DNA from 4 places in the Jejuibacter sp. L23 genome. Region 3 is predicted to be linked to each of the others. Evidence: predicted binding sites of a transcription regulator. Region 3 holds the regulator's gene; each other region holds the start of a gene.
The links. The regulator PurR, encoded in region 3, represses purine synthesis genes. The targets are predictions, from matches to a motif close to CANGCAAACGTTTGCNTG.
Positions count from the first base shown of each region.

Region 1: the regulator PurR is predicted to act here: its motif matches at 3,238-3,255, upstream of epd (erythrose-4-phosphate dehydrogenase).
Region 2: the regulator PurR is predicted to act here: its motif matches at 2,946-2,963, upstream of purE (5-(carboxyamino)imidazole ribonucleotide mutase).
Region 4: the regulator PurR is predicted to act here: its motif matches at 2,710-2,727, upstream of glyA (serine hydroxymethyltransferase).

Region 1 covers NZ_CP138199.1:4,337,761-4,343,537, forward strand. Annotated here, with positions in the region: gene fbaA (class II fructose-bisphosphate aldolase) at 1-877, opposite strand, end outside; gene pgk (phosphoglycerate kinase) at 986-2,149, opposite strand; gene epd (erythrose-4-phosphate dehydrogenase) at 2,199-3,218, opposite strand; gene tkt (transketolase) at 3,514-5,505, opposite strand; gene SCU88_RS20770 (M48 family metalloprotease) at 5,766-5,777, shown strand, end outside.
Region 2 covers NZ_CP138199.1:1,324,515-1,330,291, forward strand. Annotated here, with positions in the region: gene mnmH (tRNA 2-selenouridine(34) synthase MnmH) at 1-1,125, opposite strand; gene purK (5-(carboxyamino)imidazole ribonucleotide synthase) at 1,288-2,358, opposite strand; gene purE (5-(carboxyamino)imidazole ribonucleotide mutase) at 2,355-2,861, opposite strand; gene SCU88_RS06065 (DUF1158 domain-containing protein) at 2,992-3,234, opposite strand; gene lpxH (UDP-2,3-diacylglucosamine diphosphatase) at 3,280-4,002, opposite strand; gene ppiB (peptidylprolyl isomerase B) at 4,006-4,500, opposite strand; gene cysS (cysteine--tRNA ligase) at 4,665-5,777, shown strand, end outside.
Region 3 covers NZ_CP138199.1:2,335,938-2,341,714, reverse strand. Annotated here, with positions in the region: gene SCU88_RS10775 (NlpC/P60 family protein) at 1-537, shown strand, start outside; gene SCU88_RS10770 (MFS transporter) at 569-1,741, opposite strand; gene SCU88_RS10765 (YnhF family membrane protein) at 1,933-2,022, opposite strand; gene purR (HTH-type transcriptional repressor PurR) at 2,323-3,348, shown strand; gene punR (DNA-binding transcriptional activator PunR) at 3,384-4,295, opposite strand; gene punC (purine nucleoside transporter PunC) at 4,415-5,599, shown strand.
Region 4 covers NZ_CP138199.1:2,698,236-2,704,012, forward strand. Annotated here, with positions in the region: gene SCU88_RS12425 (sarcosine oxidase subunit delta family protein) at 1-86, opposite strand, end outside; gene SCU88_RS12430 (sarcosine oxidase subunit beta family protein) at 102-1,352, opposite strand; gene glyA (serine hydroxymethyltransferase) at 1,371-2,672, opposite strand; gene SCU88_RS12440 (LysR substrate-binding domain-containing protein) at 3,153-4,073, shown strand; gene SCU88_RS12445 (BCCT family transporter) at 4,250-5,777, opposite strand, start outside.

The DNA.
Region 1 (5,777 bases), 2.0 Mb from region 3:
GGGTGTCGGTATCGATGTTCATTTTGATAACACCGTAGCCTACAGACTCTTCAATCTCAGCAGCAGTAGAGCCGGAACCACCGTGGAACACGAAGTTCAGGCTGTTGTGCGGCAGGTTATGTTTTTTGGAAACATAGTCCTGAGAGTCGCGCAGAATGGTCGGAGTCAGCTTAACGTTACCCGGCTTGTAAACGCCGTGTACGTTACCGAAGGAAGCGGCGATGGTGAAACGCGGGCTGATGGCGTTCAGCTTGGTGTACGCGTAGTCCACGTCTTCCGGCTGGGTGTACAGCGCGGATTCGTCCATATGGCTGTTGTCCACGCCATCTTCTTCACCGCCGGTGCAGCCCAGTTCGATCTCCAGGGTCATGCCCATTTTGGACATACGCTGCAGATATTTAGAGCAGATCTCGATGTTCTCTTCCAGAGACTCTTCAGACAGGTCGATCATGTGGGAAGAGAACAGCGGTTTACCGGTCGCGGCAAAGTGCTTCTCACCGGCGTCCAGCAGGCCATCGATCCACGGCAGCAGTTTCTTGGCGCAGTGGTCGGTGTGCAGGATAACCGGCACGCCGTAGTGTTCAGCCATCTGGTGCACGTGATGCGCGCCAGAGATAGCGCCCATAATGGCCGCGCCCTGAGGAACATCGGTCTTAACGCCTTTACCCGCGATAAAAGCCGCACCGCCGTTAGAGAACTGGACGATAACCGGCGATTTTACTTTCGCAGCGGTTTCCAGCACGGCGTTGATAGAGTCAGTACCCACGCAGTTAACTGCCGGCAGAGCAAAATTGTTCTCTTTTGCTACCTGGAACACCTTCTGTACGTCATCGCCAGTGATCACGCCAGGTTTTACGAAATCAAAAATTTTTGACATGTTACGTTGTCCTGTATCTTCTCGGCCTTTCATCCGTCGTCTTTCACCTGAGTGAAATCGCCAGGATGTCATTGAAAAACAGGCGGGATTTTCCCGCCTGAAGATGCATTACTGCTTAGCACGCTCTTCGAGCATGGCGACTGCCGGCAGTACTTTGCCTTCCACGAACTCCAGGAATGCGCCACCGCCAGTGGAGATGTAGGAGATCTTATCGGCGATGCCGAACAGATCGATGGCGGCCAGGGTATCGCCGCCGCCTGCGATGGAGAAGCCTTCGCTGTCAGCGATAGCGTTGGCAACAATCTCGGTGCCTTTGCGGAAGTTCGGGAATTCGAATACGCCAACCGGGCCATTCCACAGAATGGTTTTAGCGTTTTTCAGGATTTCCGCCAGTTTTTCAGCGGAAACATCGCCCAGATCCAGAATCTGCTCATCATCTTTAATGTCGGTTACCGACTTCAGGGTTGCAGGCGCAGTTTCAGAAAACTCGGTTGCCACACGTACGTCGGTCGGAACCGGGATATCGCAGGTGCCCAGCAGGCGTTTGGCTTCATCTACCAGGTCAGCTTCGTACAGGGATTTACCCACGTTGTGGCCCTGTGCGGCAACAAAGGTGTTAGCGATACCGCCGCCCACGATCAGCTGGTCAGCGATTTTAGACAGCGAGTCCAGCACGGTCAGTTTGGTAGAAACTTTGGAACCACCAACGATGGCAACCATCGGGCGAGCCGGCTCTTTCAGCGCTTTACCCAGCGCGTCCAGCTCGGCAGCCAGCAGCGGGCCAGCACAGGCAACGTCGGCGAACTTGCCCACACCGTGGGTGGAAGCCTGGGCGCGGTGCGCAGTACCGAAAGCGTCCATCACGAACACGTCGCACAGTGCGGCATATTTCTTAGACAGAGCTTCGTCGTCTTTCTTTTCGCCCTTGTTGAAGCGAACGTTTTCCAGCACCACCAGTTCGCCAGCGTCGATTTCAACGCCGTCCAGGTAATCTTTCGCCAGACGAACCGGATTAGAGAGCTTGTCTTTCAGGTAGTTAACTACCGGCAGCAGAGAGAATTCTTCGTTGTACTCGCCTTCGGTCGGACGACCCAGGTGGGAAGTGACCATCACTTTTGCGCCCTGCTTCAGAGCCAGTTCGATGGTGGGCAGGGAGGCACGGATACGGGCATCGCTTGTCACTTTCCCATCTTTAACCGGCACGTTCAGATCCGCACGGATTAGCACGCGTTTACCAGCCAGATCCAGATCGGTCATCTTAATTACAGACATGGTGAATCCTCTCGTTGATTCTTAAAGTTTTGCAGGCGCAAACCGCGCCTTACCTGAAACCAGTGGCGGCCATCGCTAACGTTGTGTCGAGCATTCGGTTAGCAAAGCCCCATTCGTTGTCGCACCAGACCAGGGTTTTGACCAGGTGCCCACCGCTGACCCGCGTCTGGGTGCCATCGACGATGGCACTGTGCGGATCGTGGTTAAAATCTGTCGAGACCAACGGTAATTCCGTATAGTCAACTATACCATGAAATACCCCCTGTGCCGCTTTTTGCAGCAACAGGTTAACCTGTTCAACCGTCACCGCCTGGCGCAGCGTAACGCTCAGATCGATGGCAGTTACGTTGATGGTTGGCACCCTGACCGCTATCGCTTCAAAGCGGTCACAGAACTGCGGAAAGATACGGGTAATGCCCGCCGCCAGCCGGGTATCAACCGGAATAATCGACTGGCTGGCCGCCCGGGTACGCCGCAGATCCGGGTGATATGCATCGATAACCTGCTGATCGTGCATCGCGGAGTGAATCGTGGTTACCGTTCCGGACTCAATGCCCCAGGCATCTTCCAGCAGCTTAATCACCGGGATAATGCAATTGGTGGTGCAGGAGGCGTTGGACACCATACGATCTTCCGCCCTGAGCGCCTGATGATTCACCCCGTAAACCACGGTAGCGTCCAGGTCATTCCCTCCGGGATGAGAGAACAGCACCTTCTTCGCACCTGCGGCGAGATGCAATTCGGCATCGGCCCTGCTGCCGTACACGCCGGTGCAGTCCAACACCACATCAATACCCAGATCGCGCCAGGGAAGCCGTTCGGGTTCGCGCAAATGCAGCAGGCGCACAACGTCATCGCCAATCCACAGTTGGTCACGCTCCTGACGAACGTCCCAACCGAAGCGCCCGTGGCTGGTATCGTACTTAAGCAGATGCGCCATCCCGGCGGAATCCGCCAGTTCGTTGATAGCCACCACGGCAATCTCCGCGCGGCGCCCGGATTCGTAGAGGGCGCGAACCACATTGCGTCCGATGCGGCCAAAGCCATTAATCGCGATGCGTACGGTCATATCTCTCCTGCCAGATTCCCACCAAAACGGCTGACAGAGTAATCCAGCGTGATGCCTTAAGGAATCTTTGCATGCCCAAAGGGTGACTGTTTGGTCGTTTGTCGAGCATTTTTTCTACTGAAACGAAACAACTGAAACGCTTCAGCCAGAATAAGCGAAACGGCCGCTAAAAGGAACGCCCTGGGTGCGGTACCGGGAAAATAACTTGATGTGCGTCACAAAATAACGTCACTGGAAGGAAGCCAACGAAAAAAGGCTCCCACCGGGAGCCTTTCATCAATACCCGATAATGGGGTTACAGCAGCGCTTTCGCTTTGTTAACCACGTTATCCACGGTGAAGCCAAACTCTTCGAACAGTTTCTCTGCCGGAGCAGACTCACCAAAGGTGGTCATACCCACGATATCGCCGTTCAGACCCACATACTTGAACCAGTAGTCGGCGATACCAGCTTCGATAGCCACACGAGCGCTAACGGCTTTCGGCAGTACCGATTCACGATAAGCGGCATCCTGCTTGTCGAAAGCGTCGGTGGACGGCATGGAAACCACGCGCGCCTGCACCCCTTCCGCCGTCAGGCGATCCCAGGCAGCCACGGCCAGCTCAACTTCAGAGCCGGTGGCGATCAGAATCAGCTGCGGCTGGCCTGCGCAATCTTTCAGCACATAACCGCCGCGAGCAACGTCCGCCAGCTGCTGAGCGCTACGCTCCTGCTGCGCCAGGTTCTGGCGGGAGAGGATCAGCGCGGTCGGACCGTCGTGACGCTCAACGCCATATTTCCAGGCAATGGCAGATTCCACCTGATCACAGGGGCGCCAGGTGCTCATATTCGGCGTCAGACGCAGGGAAGAGAGCTGCTCAACCGGCTGGTGAGTCGGGCCATCTTCGCCCAGACCGATAGAGTCATGGGTGTACACCATCACGTGGCGCTGCTTCATCAGTGCCGCCATACGCACCGCGTTACGGGCATATTCAACGAACATCAGGAAGGTAGAGGTGTACGGCAGGAAACCGCCGTGCAGCGCGATACCGTTGGCGATAGCGGTCATACCGAATTCACGCACGCCGTAGTGGATATAGTTACCCGCCGGATCTTCATTCAGCGCTTTAGAGCCGGACCACAGCGTCAGGTTAGACGGCGCCAGGTCGGCGGAGCCGCCCAGGAATTCAGGCAGCCAGGGACCGAAAGCTTCGATAGCGTTCTGGGAAGCTTTACGGCTGGCGATTTTCGCCGGTTCAGCCTGCAGTTTCTCGACGAAAGACTGCGCTTTTTCCGCAAAGTCGGCCGGCATTTCGCCCTTCATACGGCGGGTAAATTCTGCGGCTTCCTGCGGGAAAGCTTTCGCATAGGCGGCAAATTTCTCATTCCAGGCATGCTCTTTCGCAAGGCCCGCCTCTTTGGCGTCCCACTGCGCGTAGATATCCTGAGGAATCACAAACGGCTCATACTTCCAGCCAAGCGCTTCGCGGGTAGCGGCAACTTCGGCATCGCCCAGCGGCGCACCGTGGGAGTCATGAGTACCGGCCTTGTTCGGCGAGCCAAAACCGATAATGGTTTTGCACATCAGCAGAGAAGGCTTGTCAGTGACGCCACGCGCTTCTTCAATGGCGGCTTTGATAGCGTCAGCGTCGTGACCATCAACGCCACGAACCACGTGCCAGCCGTAAGCTTCGAAGCGCTTCGCGGTATCGTCGGTGAACCAGCCATCCACTTCGCCATCAATGGAGATACCGTTATCGTCGTAGAAAGCGACCAGTTTGCCCAGCTTCAGGGTACCCGCCAGCGAGCACACTTCGTGGGAGATCCCTTCCATCATGCAGCCGTCGCCCAGGAAGGTATAGGTATGATGGTCGACAATATCGTGGCCCGGACGGTTAAACTGCGCCGCCATGGTTTTTTCGGCAATCGCCATACCCACCGCGTTGGCAATCCCCTGCCCCAGCGGACCGGTGGTGGTTTCAACGCCCGCGGTGTAACCGACTTCCGGGTGGCCCGGCGTCTTCGAATGCAGCTGACGGAAGTTCTGCAGTTCAGACATCGGCAGATCGTAGCCAGTGAGGTGCAGCAGGCTGTAGATCAGCATGGAACCATGCCCGTTAGAGAGCACAAAGCGGTCGCGATCGGCCCAGTGCGGGTTGGTCGGATTGTGATTCATGTAATCGCGCCACAGAACTTCTGCGATATCCGCCATACCCATAGGGGCACCCGGGTGACCGGATTTGGCTTTTTGAACGGCGTCCATGCTGAGCGCACGAATGGCATTGGCAAGCTCTTTACGAGAAGACATTTTGACTCCAGATCGGATGGTTACAGGCTACGCCTTAGATTTGAACAAAAATGTTATCAACAATGTACCGCAAGCCGCTGGTCATGTACATGGAGCATCCTTTTGTCCACTTAGGAAATCTCCGGAACGGGCAATAAAACCGGACAATGGCTCGCCCACGACAGGGGTTCTTATTTATACTCAGCCCCAGGTCGGCGCCTGATATCATCGTCGCCGCTTTTCAGATCCCTTCATTATCTTTTTAAAACGGAAGTTAACACATGAAAATGCGT
Region 2 (5,777 bases), 1.0 Mb from region 3:
CTACCGGGCGCCGCGCTGCGCCAGCCACTCCCTGACCTGCTGTGAATCTCCTTCGAACACAATTCGCTGGGCCTTTTTAGCGAGCTGATAGCGATACATGGGATCGTAATAGTCGCGCAGTAGCGGCGTCAGCCAGTCGAGGTGGGCTGCGGCATGACCGCGCCGTTGATGTTCCTGCAACGACTGCTCAAGAATCCCATTTAGCTGAACAAAGCGCTCTTCCCCCAGACGGCGACGAATGGCGAACATGCCGTGACGCAGATATTCCGCAAAAGCCAGCCAGCCGGACTCTTCACCCTGCCGGGCGATAAAGGCTGCCGCCATGCTGACGAAGTACTCCTCTTCCAGGCGTTCAAGCCGCAGCGGGAGCGGATCGTCAATCACCACGATTTCCGCCTGTTCCATCTGTGCCCGAAAGGGTTTGGGTATATGGCGTGAGCCGATGGCCGGGCCTTCGTCTTCCACCAGCCAGAAGAAGTCGCTCCAGCCCTTCTGGGCCCGGGATTTCTGTACCATCATGGCCGCCAGGCGGTTTTCGAAGTTCGCCTGGCTGGGTTGAGGTTCGGTAGTGCGCCCGAAGGAGGAGCCGCGGTGGCGGGCCAGCCCTTCCAGATCGACGCCGCAGGCGAAGTCGCGCACCATCAGCGTTTTTCCACAGCCGGTATTACCGGCGACCAGCACCATAGGGCGCAGGCTCAGGCGGCCAAGGGCGCTCATCATATAGCGGCGTACCGCTTTATAGCCGCCTTCGATCAACGGAGCCTGGACCCCGCTTTCCCGCAGCCACTGCTGCACCAGATGGCTACGCAGGCCGCCGCGCGAGCAGTAAAGATAACCGTTGGGATGATGCTGGCACCAGTCACGCCAGGCGGCCATGCGCGCTTCCCGTACCTCGCCGCGCACCAGCGAGTGGCCAAGCGCTATCGCGGCTTTCTGACCTTCTGCCTTGTAACAGGTGCCGACCCGGGCGCGTTCGTCGTCATTCATTAACGGCAGGTTGCGGGCGCCGGGCAGCGAACCCTGAGCGAATTCCACCGGGGCGCGCACATCCAGCAGCGGCACGCCGGAAAGAATGATATCACGGTAGTCCTGGCTATCAGGACGCACCGGGGAAGCGTTATCCATTGAACAGACCTTATGGCCGACGATAAGAGATCGTGGCGAGTGAAATGCAAAATGCAGTAGCGCTATTTTACGTAGCCATAAGGCATGGGCGCAACGCTCAGGGGAGAATATCGTGCGTTTTAGTGGGCATCAGGCGACCGGATGGCCGCCTGTGGGGGAGATTCAGCCGTTAAGATGAGCCTGAGCCCAGGCCAGCCCGCTGGCATATTCTGGCGGCAGAAGCGGCGTCAGGGCCTTAAGGGTATCGCTTAACCGGCGCGGATCGCTGGCGCTCAGGTTGAGATGGCCTACCTTACGTCCCGGGCGCACCTCTTTGTCGTACCAGTGCAGGTGCACCAGCGGCAGCTTCAGCCAGTCATAATTCAGATGACTGCCGATCAGGTTCACCATGACCGACGGGCTGTCGACCGCCGGTTGCGGTAGAGGCAGGTCGAGGATGGCGCGCAGGTGCAGTTCAAACTGGCTGACAGAGGCGCCGTTCTGGGTCCAGTGGCCGCTGTTGTGCACCCGGGGGGCCAGCTCGTTAATCAGCAGACCGGCGGGAGTCACGAAGCACTCCATCGCCATCACGCCCACGTAATTCAGCTCCTGCATAATGGCGCCCAGCATGGTTTCGGCCTGGCGCTGCTGGTCGGCATCCGCGTGGGGGAAGGCGACGCTGGTACGCAGGATACCGTCCTGATGCAGGTTATGGGTGAGGGGATAGAACACCGTAGCACCGTTATGGGCGCGGGCGCCGACCAGCGACACTTCGCCGGAAAAATGGATGCCCTGTTCGACGATGCACTCGCCGTAGCATTCATCGGGAAGCGTGTCGGCATCATTCTGGCCCAGCCGCCACTGGCCGCGGCCATCGTAACCGCCGGTGCGGCGTTTGACGATGGCAAGGTCGCCCAGCCTTTCGAATACCGCAGGCCATTGGTCCGGAGAGGCAAGCAACTGCCATGGGGCGGTGGCCAGGTTCAGCCTGTCGAACAGCTGCTTCTGGGTCAGGCGATCGGCGATGATGGGGAAAACATCCCGGTTGACAAAGGCCGGGTGGCGGGCCAGTTCGCGGGTCAGCGCGGTTTCCGGCCAGCGTTCGATTTCGGCGGTGATGACGCTCTGCTGAACCGGAACGGCTTCCGGTTCAGCATCCAGCCCTACCGGCCAGACGGTGATACCCAGCGGCTCACCGGCCTGACGCAGCATCCGGCCCAACTGGCCGTTACCCAGTACGCAGACCTGCTTCATGCTTCCTCCCGGGGATCGGGATTTTCCAGCACATCTTCGGTCTGCTGGCGGCGGAACGCTTCCAGGCGCTGCCAGAGTTCTGCGTCGTGCTGCGCCAGAATTTGTGCCGCCAGTAGCGCGGCGTTAGCCGCTCCCGCTTTGCCAATGGCCAGGGTGCCGACCGGAATGCCGCGCGGCATCTGCACAATGGAGTAGAGGCTGTCTACGCCGCTCAGGGCCGCGCTCTGTACCGGTACGCCCAGCACCGGCACCAGGGTTTTGGCGGCCAGCATACCGGGCAGATGGGCGGCGCCGCCGGCGCCTGCGATGATAACCTGATAACCGTTGTCATGGGCTGTTTCGGCGAAGCTGAACAGTTTGTCCGGCGTGCGGTGCGCAGAAACGACTTCGACATGAAACGGAACATTAAGGTCGGTAAGGACATCGGCGGCATACTGCATGGTGGCCCAGTCGCTGCGGGAACCCATAACAATAGCGATGCGGGTAGCCTGGTTTGAAGACATGCGTCCTGAAACTCCTGTGGATAGGGATAAAACGACGGCGTTCATCACAAATGAAGGGCTCAGAGAATAGCACGTAAAACCGGGAAGGAAAACGGTTGCGTAGCGAAGTTACCCGGCAACCTTGCCGGGCTCAGACGGCAAACCAGCGCCGCCAGATAAAACGGATCGCCAGATACTCAATAGCGCCCAGAAACAGAAACCACAGGCAGAAAATAATGGTGTAGAGCTGATTCATATCCACAAAGTGAAACAGGCTCATCAGCTTTTGCGCCAGTTCCTGACCCAGCAGCGGCGCGGGCAGCAGCAGACAGGAAAGAAAGGCCAGCAGCAGGATGCCGCCTGCGGTCAGCACTGGCTCGGAAGTGGGTTTCATCGCGATTAATCCTGAATTTAAAAATTGCTTAAACGGTGGCCATCCTCAGAACGGGAAGGCGACCAGTTCCACATCATCGGCGGTGACGCGGATCATCGACCCTTCCCGATGCCAGGCGCCCAGCACGCAGCGCCATGCCGGCTCACCGTCAACATCAAGGGGGTGGATCGCCGGACGATGGGTATGGCCATGTATCAGCCAGCGCACCTGCTGGCGCGACATGGCCTCACGCACGGCTTGCTGATTCACATCCATGATCTCCATAGATTTACTGCCGTTGGCGGCTTTGCTCCCGGCACGCATACGTGCGGCGATGCGCTTACGTATGAACAGCGGCAGGGCCAGGAACAGCGTTTGCAGCCAGCCCTGATGCACCCGGGCCCGGAAGGCCTGATAGCCATGGTCGTCGGTGCACAGGGTGTCGCCGTGCATAATCAGCACCCGGCGCCCGTCTATCGAAAGCACCTGCTCTTCAGGCAGTAGCTGCATACCGCTCTCCCTGGCGAAGCGCTGGCCCACCAGAAAGTCGCGATTGCCGTGAATAAAGAAGCAGGGCACGCCGCTGTCGACGAGAGAACGTAGCGCTTGCGCCACCTGGCGGTGTAGCGGTTCGGGATCGTCGTCGCCGATCCAGGCTTCAAACAGATCGCCCAGAATATAGAGCGCATCGGCCTTTCTGGCATCGCCCGCCAGAAAACGCAGAAAACCGGCGGTAATCGCCGGTTCTTCCGCGCAGAGATGGAGATCTGCGATAAACAGGGTGGCCACGAATTACTCGCTAACGGTCACGCTTTTGATGATCACGTCTTCTTTCGGTACATCCTGATGCATCCCGCTGCGGCCGGTAGAGACGGCTTTGATCTGGTCGACCACGTCCATCCCTTCTTCCACTTCGGCGAAGACGCAGTAACCCCAGCCCTGCAGGCTTTCGCCGCTGAAGTTCAGGAAGTCGTTATCGACGACGTTAATAAAGAACTGAGCGGTGGCGGAATGTGGTGCCTGAGTGCGCGCCATGGCCAGGGTGCCACGGGTGTTTTTCAGGCCGTTGTTGGCTTCGTTCTGAATCGGATCGCGGGTGGTTTTCTGCTTCATACCCGGCTCAAAGCCGCCGCCCTGCACCATAAACCCATTGATCACACGGTGGAAAATGGTGTTGTCGTAGAAACCTTCACGGCAGTAATCCAGAAAGTTCTTCACGGTAGCCGGCGCTTTATCGTCGAAGGTTTTGATAACGATATCGCCAAAGTTGGTGTGAAAAGTAACCATGTTATGCATCCTATAATTGTTCATGCGTATTGCGGCAGATGTGGGGGCCTTTATAGCATAAGTCAGCCGAAGGAAACACCTGACAAAGCGTGCTGCGTCCCCGTGGAATTCCGGGTAAGATATAGCGCTTTTCCCCCTGACACACGTTTACATGGAATCTTCAGATGTTGAAAATCTTTAATACCCTGAGTCGCCAAAAAGAAGAGTTCAAACCTATTCACCCCGGTGAAGTAGGGATGTACGTGTGTGGGATAACCGTTTACGACCTCTGTCATATCGGCCATGGCCGTACCTTCGTCGCTTTCGATGTGGTGGCCCGCTATCTGCGTTTTCTGGGCTATAAGCTGAAATACGTGCGTAACGTTACCGATATCGACGATAAGATCATTCGCCGCGCCCAGGAGAACGGTGAGTCCTTCAACGCGCTGGTGGACCGCATGATCGCTGAGATGTACCAGGACTTCGATGCGCTGAATATTCTGCGTCCGGACAGCGAGCCGCGCGCCACGCACCATATTCCGGAGATTATTGCGCTGACCGAGCGTCTGATCGAACGTGGCCATGCCTATGTTTCTGGCAATGGCGACGTGATGTTCTCGGTGCCGACGGATCCGCAATACGGTTTGCTGTCGCGCCAGGACCTGGAACAGCTGCAGGCCGGCGCCCGGGTAGAAGTGGCCGATGCCAAACGCAACCCGATGGACTTTGTGTTGTGGAAGATGTCCAAGCCTGGTGAGCCGAGCTGGCCTTCTCCGTGGGGCGAAGGGCGTCCTGGCTGGCATATCGAATGTTCCGCCATGAACTGCAAACAGCTGGGCAGCCACTTCGATATTCACGGCGGCGGTTCGGATCTGATGTTCCCGCACCACGAAAACGAAATCGCGCAGTCCACCTGTGCCCACGACGGCGAATACGTTAACACCTGGATGCACTCCGGTATGGTGATGGTGGATCGCGAAAAGATGTCCAAATCGCTGGGCAACTTCTTCACCGTGCGCGATGTACTGAAGCACTACGATGCTGAAACCATCCGTTATTTCCTGATGTCCGGCCACTATCGCAGCCAGCTTAACTACAGCGAAGAGAATCTCAAGCAGGCCCGCGCCTCGCTGGAACGTCTGTACACCGCGCTGCGCGGTACCGACAGCAGGGTGGCAGCTGCGGGGGGCGACGAATTTGAAGCGCGCTTCCGGGAAGCGATGGATGATGACTTCAACACCCCTGAAGCCTACTCGGTGCTGTTCGATATGGCGCGCGAGGTTAACCGTCTGAAGTCG
Region 3 (5,777 bases):
AGCCATAAAACGGTACTGCGCACCAGCAAACGCCACACCGGCGCCCGCAGCAAAAAACGCCCGACGCAGCGTAAAACCCGGCCCCATCATACCGGCACTACCTCAATTGCCAGCGCCCATAAGGACAGAATCGAAAAAGCCCGCAAAGTGGCGATGAATAAATTAATGAATCAGCTCGGTAAACCCTATCACTGGGGTGGAAGCTCACCGCGTACCGGCTTCGACTGCAGCGGTCTGATCTGGTATGCCTACAAAGATTTAGTCAATATTCGTATCCCCCGTACCGCCAACGGCATGTACCATCTGCGCGATGCAGCACCAGTGAACCGCAGCGAGCTACAGCGCGGCGACCTGGTCTTCTTCCGTATTCGCGGTCGCGGCACCGCCGATCACGTCGGGGTCTATGTGGGCAACGGTAAGTTTATCCAGTCCCCGCGTACCGGGCGCGACATCCAGATAACCTCTCTGAGTGATAACTACTGGCAGCGCCACTACATTGGCGCCCGTCGGGTGATGACGCCAGACACTCTGCGCTAACGCCCCCACTGACAAGGGGGCGTCGCTGTGGTTATTCGGCATCCGCCGCCAGCGTCTGATGCGGCGCTTTGCGCGATGAGAACAGCACCAGCAGCAGCCCCAGCGCGGCGATAATGCCCCCCATGACCGGCACGAAGCTATATCCCAGGCCACCGGAGATCACCGCCCCGCCCGCCGCAGCCCCCAGCGCATTACCAAGGTTAAAGGCGCCGATATTGACCGACGACGAGAGCCCTGGCGCCTCATGGGCCACTCGCATCACCCGCATCTGCAGTGGCGGAACCACGGCGAAGGTCGCTGCCCCCCAGACCACCATGGCGATGGCGGCACCGACTTCACTACGCGCCAGCCAGGGGATCGTAACCATAATCACGGTCAGCAGCAGTAAAAACCCTTTCAGGGTGCCGTTGACCGAGCGATCGGCAAAACGGCCGCCAAGATAGTTGCCCAGTGAAAAACCCAGCCCAACCAGCACCAGCATACCGGTAATAAAACCCGGCGAAGCATGAGTCACCCGCTGCAACACTGGCGAAATATAGGTATAAAGCGTAAACATCGCCCCCGCCCCCAGAACCGTGGTCAGCAGCGCCATCAGTACCTGAGGGCGCATCAGTACCCCCAGCTCGCGCTTCACGTCCGGACGATCGCCCGCGCCGCCCGCAGGCAGCGACAGCCACAGGCTTAACATCGCCACCACGCCAAGACCGGCGGTGGCCAGGAAGGACATACGCCAGCCAATGGCGCTACCCAGCCAGGTTGCCGCTGGCACGCCGCCGATATTGGCGATGGTCAGCCCCATAAACATGGTGGCGACCGCGCTGGCCTGCTTCTCTTTAGGGACCAGACTCGCCGCCACTACCGAACCCAGCCCGAAGAAGGCACCATGGTTAAGGCTGGTGATAATCCGGGAGGCCAGAAGCCAACCATAGCTGGGCGCCAGCGCCGACAGCACATTACCGACAATAAAGATTCCCATCAGAAACAGCAGCGCGCTGCGTCTGGCACGATGTGACAGCAGCAGCGTCATCAACGGCGCTCCCACCATAACGCCAATCGCATAAGCGCTGATCAGCATACCGGCCACGGGGATGGAGACACCCACCCCATCGGCGATAACGGGCAGCAGCCCCATGGGCGAAAATTCTGTTGTTCCTATACCAAATGCCCCAATGGCCAGCGCCAGTAAGGGGAAATTAAATTTCATTGTTATTTCTCCGGTAAATTCGGGAGACAGCTTCCGCCAGGGCGGAACTCACTGCTGCCGGAAATCGTCAGGCGGAGAATAATGACAGTCTGCGGGGGAAAGTTAAAGACGTGTTAAAAGCAAAAGGCTGTTGCGCAAATAGCAATAATAGAAAGGCCCGGATACGCAACGACGCGCATCCGGGTCGGGGATTAATGCAGTACGGCAGTCAGTGCGCCGCACACAATCACGCCGAGCGCGATAATAGTGGTGACCAGCGAGTATTTCAGTTCGGTACTCATGATTTTCTCCTGTGCTTTTTTCCATATTAGCGTAATGACTGATTCATTTTCCCACAAACGACCCTGAAAATCCTGTATCAAGTGGCCCTGAATGCAGATTTCCTCTTCCACTTTTAGCAAAGATAGGACAAAATCCCCGGCTAACGTGTTTTTACGCCGTCCGGTAATGCCCTCCTCCCGTCCAGTGTCGCTTCCCCGACATACCTGCAACCTGAAAAGTTGCGCCCCGGGATAAGTCCAGGCAAACGATTAACCGGCCGGTATTCAAGGAGACCAGGAAATGGCCGGGAGTGACGACTGATGGCAACAATCAAAGATGTGGCAAAGCGGGCAAACGTCTCCACCACTACGGTGTCGCATGTTATCAATAAAACCCGCTTTGTCGCGGAAGAGACCCGTAATGCGGTATGGGCCGCCATCAAAGAGCTGCACTACTCGCCCAGCGCCGTAGCCCGCAGCCTGAAAGTGAATCACACTAAAACCATCGGGCTGCTGGCCACCAGCAGTGAGGCCCCCTACTTTGCGGAAATTATCGAAGCCATAGAGAAAAGCTGCTTTGATAAGGGCTATACCCTGGTGCTGGGCAACGCCTGGAATAACCAGGAGAAACAGCGCGCCTACCTGTCGATGATGGCTCAGAAACGCGTCGACGGCCTGCTGGTAATGTGCTCGGAATATCCGGAACCGCTACTGGCGATGCTCGAAGAGTACCGCCATATCCCAATGGTGGTCATGGACTGGGGCGAAGCGAAAGCTGATTTCACCGACTCGGTCATCGATAACGCCTTCGAAGGCGGCTATATGGCGGGACGCTACCTGATTGAACGCGGCCATCGTGATATCGGCGCGATTCCCGGCTCCCCGCACCGCAATACCGGCGCGGGCCGTCTGGCAGGCTTTAAGAAGGCGCTGGAAGAAGCGCGCATCAAACTGAATGAAAAGTGGGTGGTGCAGGGAGACTTCGAGCCGGAATCCGGCTACCGCGCCATGCAACAGATTCTGTCTGCCGCCCAGCGCCCCACGGCAGTATTCTGCGGCGGCGATGTGATGGCGATGGGCGCCCTGTGTGCCGCCGATGAAATGGGGCTGCGGGTGCCCCAGGATATTTCGATTATCGGCTACGATAACGTGCGCAACTCCCGCTACTTTACCCCGGCGCTGACCACCATCCACCAGCCCAAGGACTCACTGGGGGAGACCGCCTTTAATATGCTGATTGACCGTATCGTCAATAAGCGCGAGCAGTCCCGCACCCTGGAGGTTCACCCGCGCCTGATTGAGCGCCGCTCGGTGGCCGATGGCCCGTTCCGCGACTATCGCCGCTAAGTACCACTATCGCCGCCAGGCACAGGGGAGCCCGCTCAACCGGGCTCCTTCAGCCACTCCGCATTCAGCGTTTCGCTATCCCCCAGATAATCCAGCAGCCAGCCCAGCACCGGTGAGTCTTCGTTCTGGCGCCAGCTCAGACAGCAGGCGGCATCAGGAAAGCGATTCTCCAGAGCCAGCGCTACCCACTGACCGCTTTTTATCCGCGGTTGCGCAACGTGGGCTGGTACCATGCCGACACAGAGCCCGGCATCCAGGCACTCTCTTGCCGTCTCCCAGTCCGGCACCACCATGCGCCGCTGGTTATCCAGCAGCCAGGTCGTACGCTTGGGGAGTGAGCGCGAGGTATCTTCCAGGACCAGCGACGGCCAGCGTCGCAGTCGTTCATCATCCAGCGCCCCCTCCGCTACCGCCAGCGGATGACCGGACGCCACCACGCAATGCCAGCGCAGCATCCCCATATCCCGAAAGGCGTAACGGCCACCAACCGGTACTGCCCGGGTGGCGCCGATCGCCAGCTCTACGCGCCCGTCCTCCAGCGCGTCCCATACGCCGTTAAACACTTCACGAGAAACCCGCAGCTCCACATCGGGGAAATGGCGGTAGAAATCCAGCACCAGTTGGCGGGTACGCGCCGGTTTAACGATGTTATCCACGGCGATGGAGAGCTGCCCGCGCCAGCCGTTGGCAATCTGCTGGCAGCGCTGACGGGTGGAGAGCATTTTTTTGATAACCTCCCGTCCTTCGCGCAGAAAAAAGGCCCCGGCCTCCGTCAGTTCGACATCTCGATGGCGGCGCACGAACAGCGGAACCGCCAGCCACGCCTCTAACTGACGTACCGTATAACTGACCGCCGAAGGCACCCGGTGCAGCTCCTGGGCTGCCGAACTAAAGCTGCCGTTGCGGGCAACAGCATCCACCACTTCCAGTGAGTATTCCGACCACATATCTGCCTGCAAAAAATTTGAATGCAACAGGCAAATATTAGCGTTTCACAAGCAATGATGCACTCCTTACACTGCGCCCATTCCCTGCATTCACCCAAAAAAGATCTTAGAGAGAAATCATGCAACCTGGAAAAGGATTTATGGTCTGGCTGGCCGGTCTGAGCATTATCGGCTTTCTGGCCACCGATATGTATTTGCCGGCGTTTTCCGCCATGCAGCAGAGTCTGAACACCAGCCCTGGCGCTATTAGCGCCAGTCTGAGCCTGTTTCTGGCAGGTTTCGCGCTGGCGCAGCTGATCTGGGGACCGCTGTCGGACCGTTTTGGCCGCCGTCCGATACTACTGGCGGGGCTGGCGCTGTTCGCCTTCGGCTGTCTGGGAATGCTGTGGGTCAAGAGCGCGACCATGATGTTGGCACTGCGCTTTATTCAGGCGGTTGGGGTCTGTGCCGCCACCGTAAGCTGGCAGGCGCTGGTCGCCGATCGCTATCCCGGCCCGCAGGCAAAACGGGTTTTCGCCTCTATTATGCCACTGGTCGCGCTTTCGCCAGCGCTGGCGCCTCTGCTGGGTAGCTGGCTGCTGGTGCATTTCGAATGGCAGGCCATCTTCCTCGCACTGTTTATCATTACCCTGCTACTGATGGCCCCCGCATTGCGTATGGCGCCGCAGCGTCCCAAACCGCACAGCGAGGTGGCGAAAACCGGGTTCCTGATGCTGCTGCGCTGCCGCAGCTATCGCGGCAACGTCATGATCTATGCCGCCTGCTCCGCCAGCTTCTTTGCCTGGCTGACCGGCTCGCCGTTCCTGCTACGCGAGCTGGGCTACGGGCCAGGCGCCACCGGCCTGAGCTACGTCCCTCAAACCATCGCCTTTCTGATTGGTGGTTACGGCTGTCGCAGCGCCCTGTCGCGCTGGGGTGGCGAACTGCTGCTGCCCTGGCTACTGGGCCTCTATGCCCTGAGCGTACTGGCAACCTGGGGCGTGGCGCTTTCCGGCCACGCAACCCTGACCCTGTTGCTGATCCCCTTCTGCCTGATGGCGCTCGTGAACGGTGCTATCTATCCCATCGTCGTTTCGGCGGCCCTGCTGCCTTTTCCGGGAGATGCCGGTCGCGCCGCCGCGCTGCAAAATACCCTGCAGCTCGGTCTGTGCTTTCTGGCCAGTCTGCTGGTCTCCTGGGGCGTTGAACAACCGCTGCTCACCACCACCGGAGTGATGATGGGAACCGTGGTGCTGGCGCTGGCAGGTTACCTGATGCAGCGCGTTTCGCACCAGCAATGGCACCCCTCACGCCAGGTAAAATAACGGGCTGGATAATGAGAATCGCCTCTAATTAGGGCGCTAACAATTTTTTATTGAATCACTTTTATCAGAGGCATATACTGAAAAACAGCTCTGGATAAATACCATAAATATTATGTATTAACGGGAGCACCCTGCCCCCGTTTTCTCTTGTTTGAGGGTCTTACAAGGAAGACTTCTC
Region 4 (5,777 bases), 360 kb from region 3:
GGGCGCACGATATGTGCCTGGCCTTTGGGGTGAAACTCTTCCTCTTCCCGGTGTTCGCCACACCAGGGGCACCAGATATGCAGCATCTCTTTGACTCCTCGTCAGTGGGCAACACCGGCGGCGCCGTGTTCGTCTACCAGGGCGCCGGTATTGAAGCGATCGATCGAAAACGGGGCCGCCAGCGGATGGGGCTCGCCCTTCGCCAGGCTGGCGGCAAAGACGTGGGCCGAGCCCGGCGTGGCTTTAAAGCCGCCGGTTCCCCAGCCGCAGTTAAACCACAGCCCTTTCACTTTGGTGGGCGACAGAATCGGACTGGCGTCCGGCGTGGTATCGACGATGCCGCCCCACTGTCGGTTCATTCGCACCCGCGAGAAGGCCGGGAACATTTCGACGATCGCCTGAAGCGTATGTTCGATGGTGGCATAGCTGCCGCGCTGCCCGTAGCCGGTGTAGCCGTCGATACCGGCGCCAATTACCAGATCGCCTTTGTCCGACTGGCTGATGTAGCCGTGAACGTGGTTCGACATCACCACGGTATCCAGCACCGGCTTCAGCGGTTCGGAAACCAGCGCCTGGAGCGGATGCGATTCCAGCGGCAGTTTCAGCCCGGCCATTCCCGCCAGTACCCCGGAGTTGCCCGCCGCTACGCAGCCCACGGTGCGGGCTTCGATATCGCCACGGGTGGTATGAACGCCGTAAACCTGGCCGTCGCGCATCATAAAGCCGGTGACTTCGGTCTGTTGCAGGATGTCCACTCCCAGGGCATCCGCCGCACGGGCAAAGCCCCAGGCCACGGCGTCATGACGCGCCACACCGCCCCTGGGTTGCCAGGAGGCGCCCAGGATCGGATAACGGGCGTTTTTGGAACAGTCGAGCATCGGCACCAGATCCTGCACCTGGCGGGCATCCAGTACCTCGCCGTCAATGCCGTTCAGGCGGTTGGCGTTAACCCTGCGGCGAATGTCGCGCATATCCTGAAGGGTATGCCCCAGGTTCAGCACGCCACGCTGGGAAAACATCACGTTGTAGTTGAGATCCTGCGACAGCCCTTCCCACAGTTTCATGGAATGCTCAAACAGCGCCGCCGCCTCATCCCACAGGTAGTTGGAACGCACGATGGTGGTGTTGCGGGCCGTATTACCGCCCCCCAGCCAGCCCTTTTCCACCACCGCGACGTTAGTAATGCCGAACTCTTTCGCCAGGTAATAAGCGGTTCCCAGTCCATGACCGCCACCGCCGATAATAATCACATCGTAGGACTTCTTCGGCATGGGATTGCGCCACATGCGCGGCCAGTTTTCATGGTGGCTCATACCGTGGCGCAGCAGGCTAAGCCCTGAATAATTTTGCATCGGATAGCTCCCTGTCTGTCAGGCGAAAGCGGGTCGGGACAGCGTCATGCCCTGGGGTTCGCCGTAAACCGGATAACGGGCGCACAGCTCCGCCACCCTGGAACGCACCCAGGCTTCGATATTGCTGCTCTCTTCGCCTTTCGCCAGGGTATCCAGGATGTCGCAGATCCACTCCGCCAGCTCTTCGCATTCACGCTGACCAAAGCCGCGGGTGGTAACCGCCGGGGTGCCGATACGCAGTCCCGAAGTGACAAAGGGGCTACGGGGATCGTTTGGTACGGCGTTTTTGTTGACGGTGATATTGGCGCGACCCAGGGCGGCATCCGCCTCTTTACCGGTAATGCCCTGACGAATCAGCGACACCAGGAACAGGTGGTTATCGGTTCCACCGGAGACCAGATCGAAACCGCGGCGGGCAAAGACGCCGGCCATCGCCCGGGCATTGTCGATAACCCGGGCCTGGTAGCGGACAAATTCTTCGTTCATCGCTTCACGCAGCGCCACCGCTTTAGCCGCAATCACGTGCATCAGGGGACCGCCCTGCTGCCCGGGGAACACCGCGCCATTCAGTTTCTTGTACAGCTCTTCATCGCCGCTGGCGGAGAGGATCATCCCGCCGCGCGGGCCGCGCAGGGTCTTATGGGTGGTAGTGGTCACCACATGGGCATGGGGCAACGGGCTGGGGTAGCAGCGGGCCGCCACCAGCCCGGCGACGTGGGCCATATCCACCATCAGCCAGGCGCCCACTTCGTCGGCGATCTCACGAAACCGACGCCAGTTCACCACCCGGGCATAGGCGGAAAAACCGGCGATAATCAGCTTCGGCCGATGTTCACGGGCCAGCGCCAGCACTTCGTCGTAGTCGATTTCGCCGGTTTCCGGGTTCAGGCCATATTGCACCGCGTTGTAGTGCTTACCGGAAACGTTGGGGGCCGCGCCGTGCGTTAAGTGGCCGCCATGGGCCAGGCTCATCCCCAGAATAGTGTCCCCCGGCGCCACCAGCGCCATAAAGGCCGCGGCATTGGCCTGAGCGCCGGAGTGCGGCTGTACGTTGGCGTAATCCGCCCCGAACAGCATGCAGGCGCGCTCAATCGCCAGCCGCTCCACCACGTCAACGTGTTCGCAGCCGCCGTAATAGCGCTTGCCAGGATAACCTTCGGCATATTTGTTGGTCAGTTGACTCCCCTGTACCGCCATCACCTGAGGACTGGCGTAATTTTCGGAAGCGATCAGTTCGATATGGCTTTCCTGGCGCACCATCTCATCAACGACGGCGGCGAACAGCTGCGGATCGGTATTGTTCAAATCATCGGCATTCATCTGATTATCCTCAGGGTTAGCGCTACGGCGGCAGCATCCGCCATCCGTTAGCCAGGATAGACCGGAGGGCGGTCCTGAAGATTGAACAGATGCGACACCTTTCTGTCACAATCGCGACACAGGTTTTTAATTGATTGTTATTTAAGGAAATAGACTGACCGCGGGGATTTGTATTTTTGCGTGAAATAGCAAAAAATGCCGGTTAACCTCGGCGCTGAAGGCGTTCGGGCTCTCCGATATGCAAAAAGAAGGGATCAACTGCCCGATCGTTATATCCCACAATATTTCATTAAATTGACATGGTTATCTTTTTTATTATTTACCCACACAAAACGACTGGTTAATTAATCCGAGGAATATTTAAGCAATATAATAAATTTTCAGAGAGCGGTCACAAAATATAAAGGATCAGCATCGCTGAAAGGGATAAAAATAAAATAGACTCGTTTCACAACATAACTTCACCTCAGAAGATGCAGTATGAAAATAAAACCCCTGCCGCCGTTAAACAGCCTGGTCGCATTCGAGGCGGCTGCCCGTCACCTTAGTTTTACCCTGGCCGCCCATGAACTCAGCGTGACTCAGGGGGCCATCAGCCGCCAGATTCGTCAGCTTGAAGAGTTTCTGGGCAGCGCGCTGTTTACCCGTATTAATCGCCATATTCATCTGACCACCACCGGGCTTCAGTACTATCAGTCCATCAGCAACGCGTTAATCGATATCGCCAGCGTAACGGGAGACGTGAAAAAGTGGCAGGGCGAGCACAAGGTTACGGTCGCCACCACCAACGCCATGGCGGCGCTGTGGCTGCTGCCCCGGGTGGCCGCCTTTCAGAGCGAACATGAGGAGATCGATCTCAGGATACTCGCCTCTGACAGCATCCACGATCTGCGGCGGCTGGACTGCGATATCGCGCTGTTTTACTGCCGGACACCGCCGCTCAATATGAAGGCGACGCCGCTGTTTTCCGAACAGGTGTTCCCGGTATGCAGCCCCAGTTATCTGGCGCGTATCGGCTCCCCCACCACGCCGGAGGGACTGTTCAGCAAGACGCTGCTGTTTCTGGAAGATTCCCACACCGACTGGCTGGACTGGGAAGAGTGGTTCGCCGCCGTCAATCTGCCGCCGTTTCAGCCGAAGAACCACATTAATATCAATAACTACCCGATGCTGTTGCAGGCAGCCATTAACGGCCAGGGGATTGCGCTGGCCTGGGCCTCTCTGGTGGACAGCTATCTGGAGTCCGGGGCGCTGATCCGCCCGGTCAGTCATACCCTCTCTACCGCCTCCAGCTTTTCGCTGCTGGAGCCGGTGGGTAAAGGGGTGATTCCAAACAGCGTCAGGCTGTTTCGCGAATGGCTGTTGAAACAGTGCCCTGCGGCGGTGGCGCAGGCGGTGTGACCCTCATCGCGGCCTGCCCCCTCACCCCAGCCCTCTCCCTCACCCCGGCCCTCTCCCTAAAAGGGAGAGGGAGAAAACCAGCAGCCAGCCAGTTCCCTCTCCCTAAAAGAGAGAGGGACAAAACCAGCATCAGCCAGTTCCCTCTCCCTCCGGGAGAGGGTTAGGGTGAGGGAAAACTACGCGCTCTTCTTCTCAACCAGCGCGATTTCAGGCAACGGCGTCACCGGCCCATCCAGATGCGCCGGTTCGGGATGCACATGTTGCGGCAGCATGGTCCAGGGCACCGGCTCACGACGGATAGTGCGAAACAGCGTGACGCTCATTAGCGCAATAAAAATCGCCACCGGGAAACCGGCAATAATCGACGCCGTCTGCATCGCCTTCAGGCCTCCCGCATAGAGCAGTACAGCGGCAATGACTCCCACCATGACACCCCACACCACCCGTATTAACGGCGGCGGCTCGCTCTTGCCTTCGGCATTCAGGATGCTTAGCACCAGGGTGCCGGAATCGGCGGTAATCACAAAGTGCATCGCCAGCAGCAGACAGGTCAGTACGCTCAGGGTCTTGCCGATAGCGTCATAAGGCAGGGTGTTAAACAAAGCAAACAGCGCGTGGGTGGTATCTTTTTCGGTAGCTTTCAGAATCGGCCCGCCGTGAAACGGTGCCGCCTGCTCCGCCCCGCCCTGATGACTGGCCGCCGCCACGCTCTGCTGGTGCTGCTGGCGCACCTGCTGTTCGGCTTTAAGCGCCGCACCGCCGAATACCGCAATCCAGATAAAGCTAATCAGGGTCGGCACAATCAGCGCCCCGCCAATCAGTTCACGAATGGTGCGGCCCCGGGAAATTCGGGCAATAAACATCCCGACAAACGGCGCCCAGGTCATCCACCACGGCCAGAAATAGGCGGTCCATGAATTCTGCCAGTTGCCGTCTTTCTGAGTATCGCTCCACAGGCTCATGCCGATAATATTTTGCGCATAGCCGCCGGTCGTCTCCAGCAGCGAATTAAGGATGTAGCGGGTGGGGCCAATACAGAGCACGATAAGCACCATCACCAGCGAGATCAGCATGTTCATCTCGGCCATACGGCGAAAGCCTTTGCCAACTCCGGAAAGCACGGAAGAGACCGACAGCGTACTGAGCGCGACAATAATCAGCAGCATGCCGCCATAGCCGATATGAATACCAAAAACCTGCCCCAGTCCGGCGTTAATCTGTAGCACCCCCATCCCCAGAGTCTGGGAGATGCCGAAGGCCGTCACCGCCACGGTCAGAATATCCACCATATGCCCCAGCGGGCCATAAATGCGTTTACCAATGAGCGGATAGAGAATGGAGCGAAGCGTCAGGGGAAGGTTTTTGCGATAGGAAAAGTAAGAGAGCGCCAGGGCGACAATAATAAACAGCGACCAGGGATGCAGCCCCCAGTGAAAAAAGGTCAGCCGCATCGCCATAGCGGCGGACTCATCGCTGAGCGGCGGTGAAAATGGGTTTCCGGCATAGTGCCACATCGGCTCCGCCACCGACCAGAAGATAAGCCCGATGCCCATCCCGCCGGAAAACAGCATTGCCACCCAGGATCCAAAGCTGAACTCCGGCTTTTCATCGTCCCTGCCCAGCCGAATATGGCCGTAGCGGCTGACCATCAGATACAGCAGGAACAGCACCACCGCCGATACGCAGCCGATATAAAACCACTTC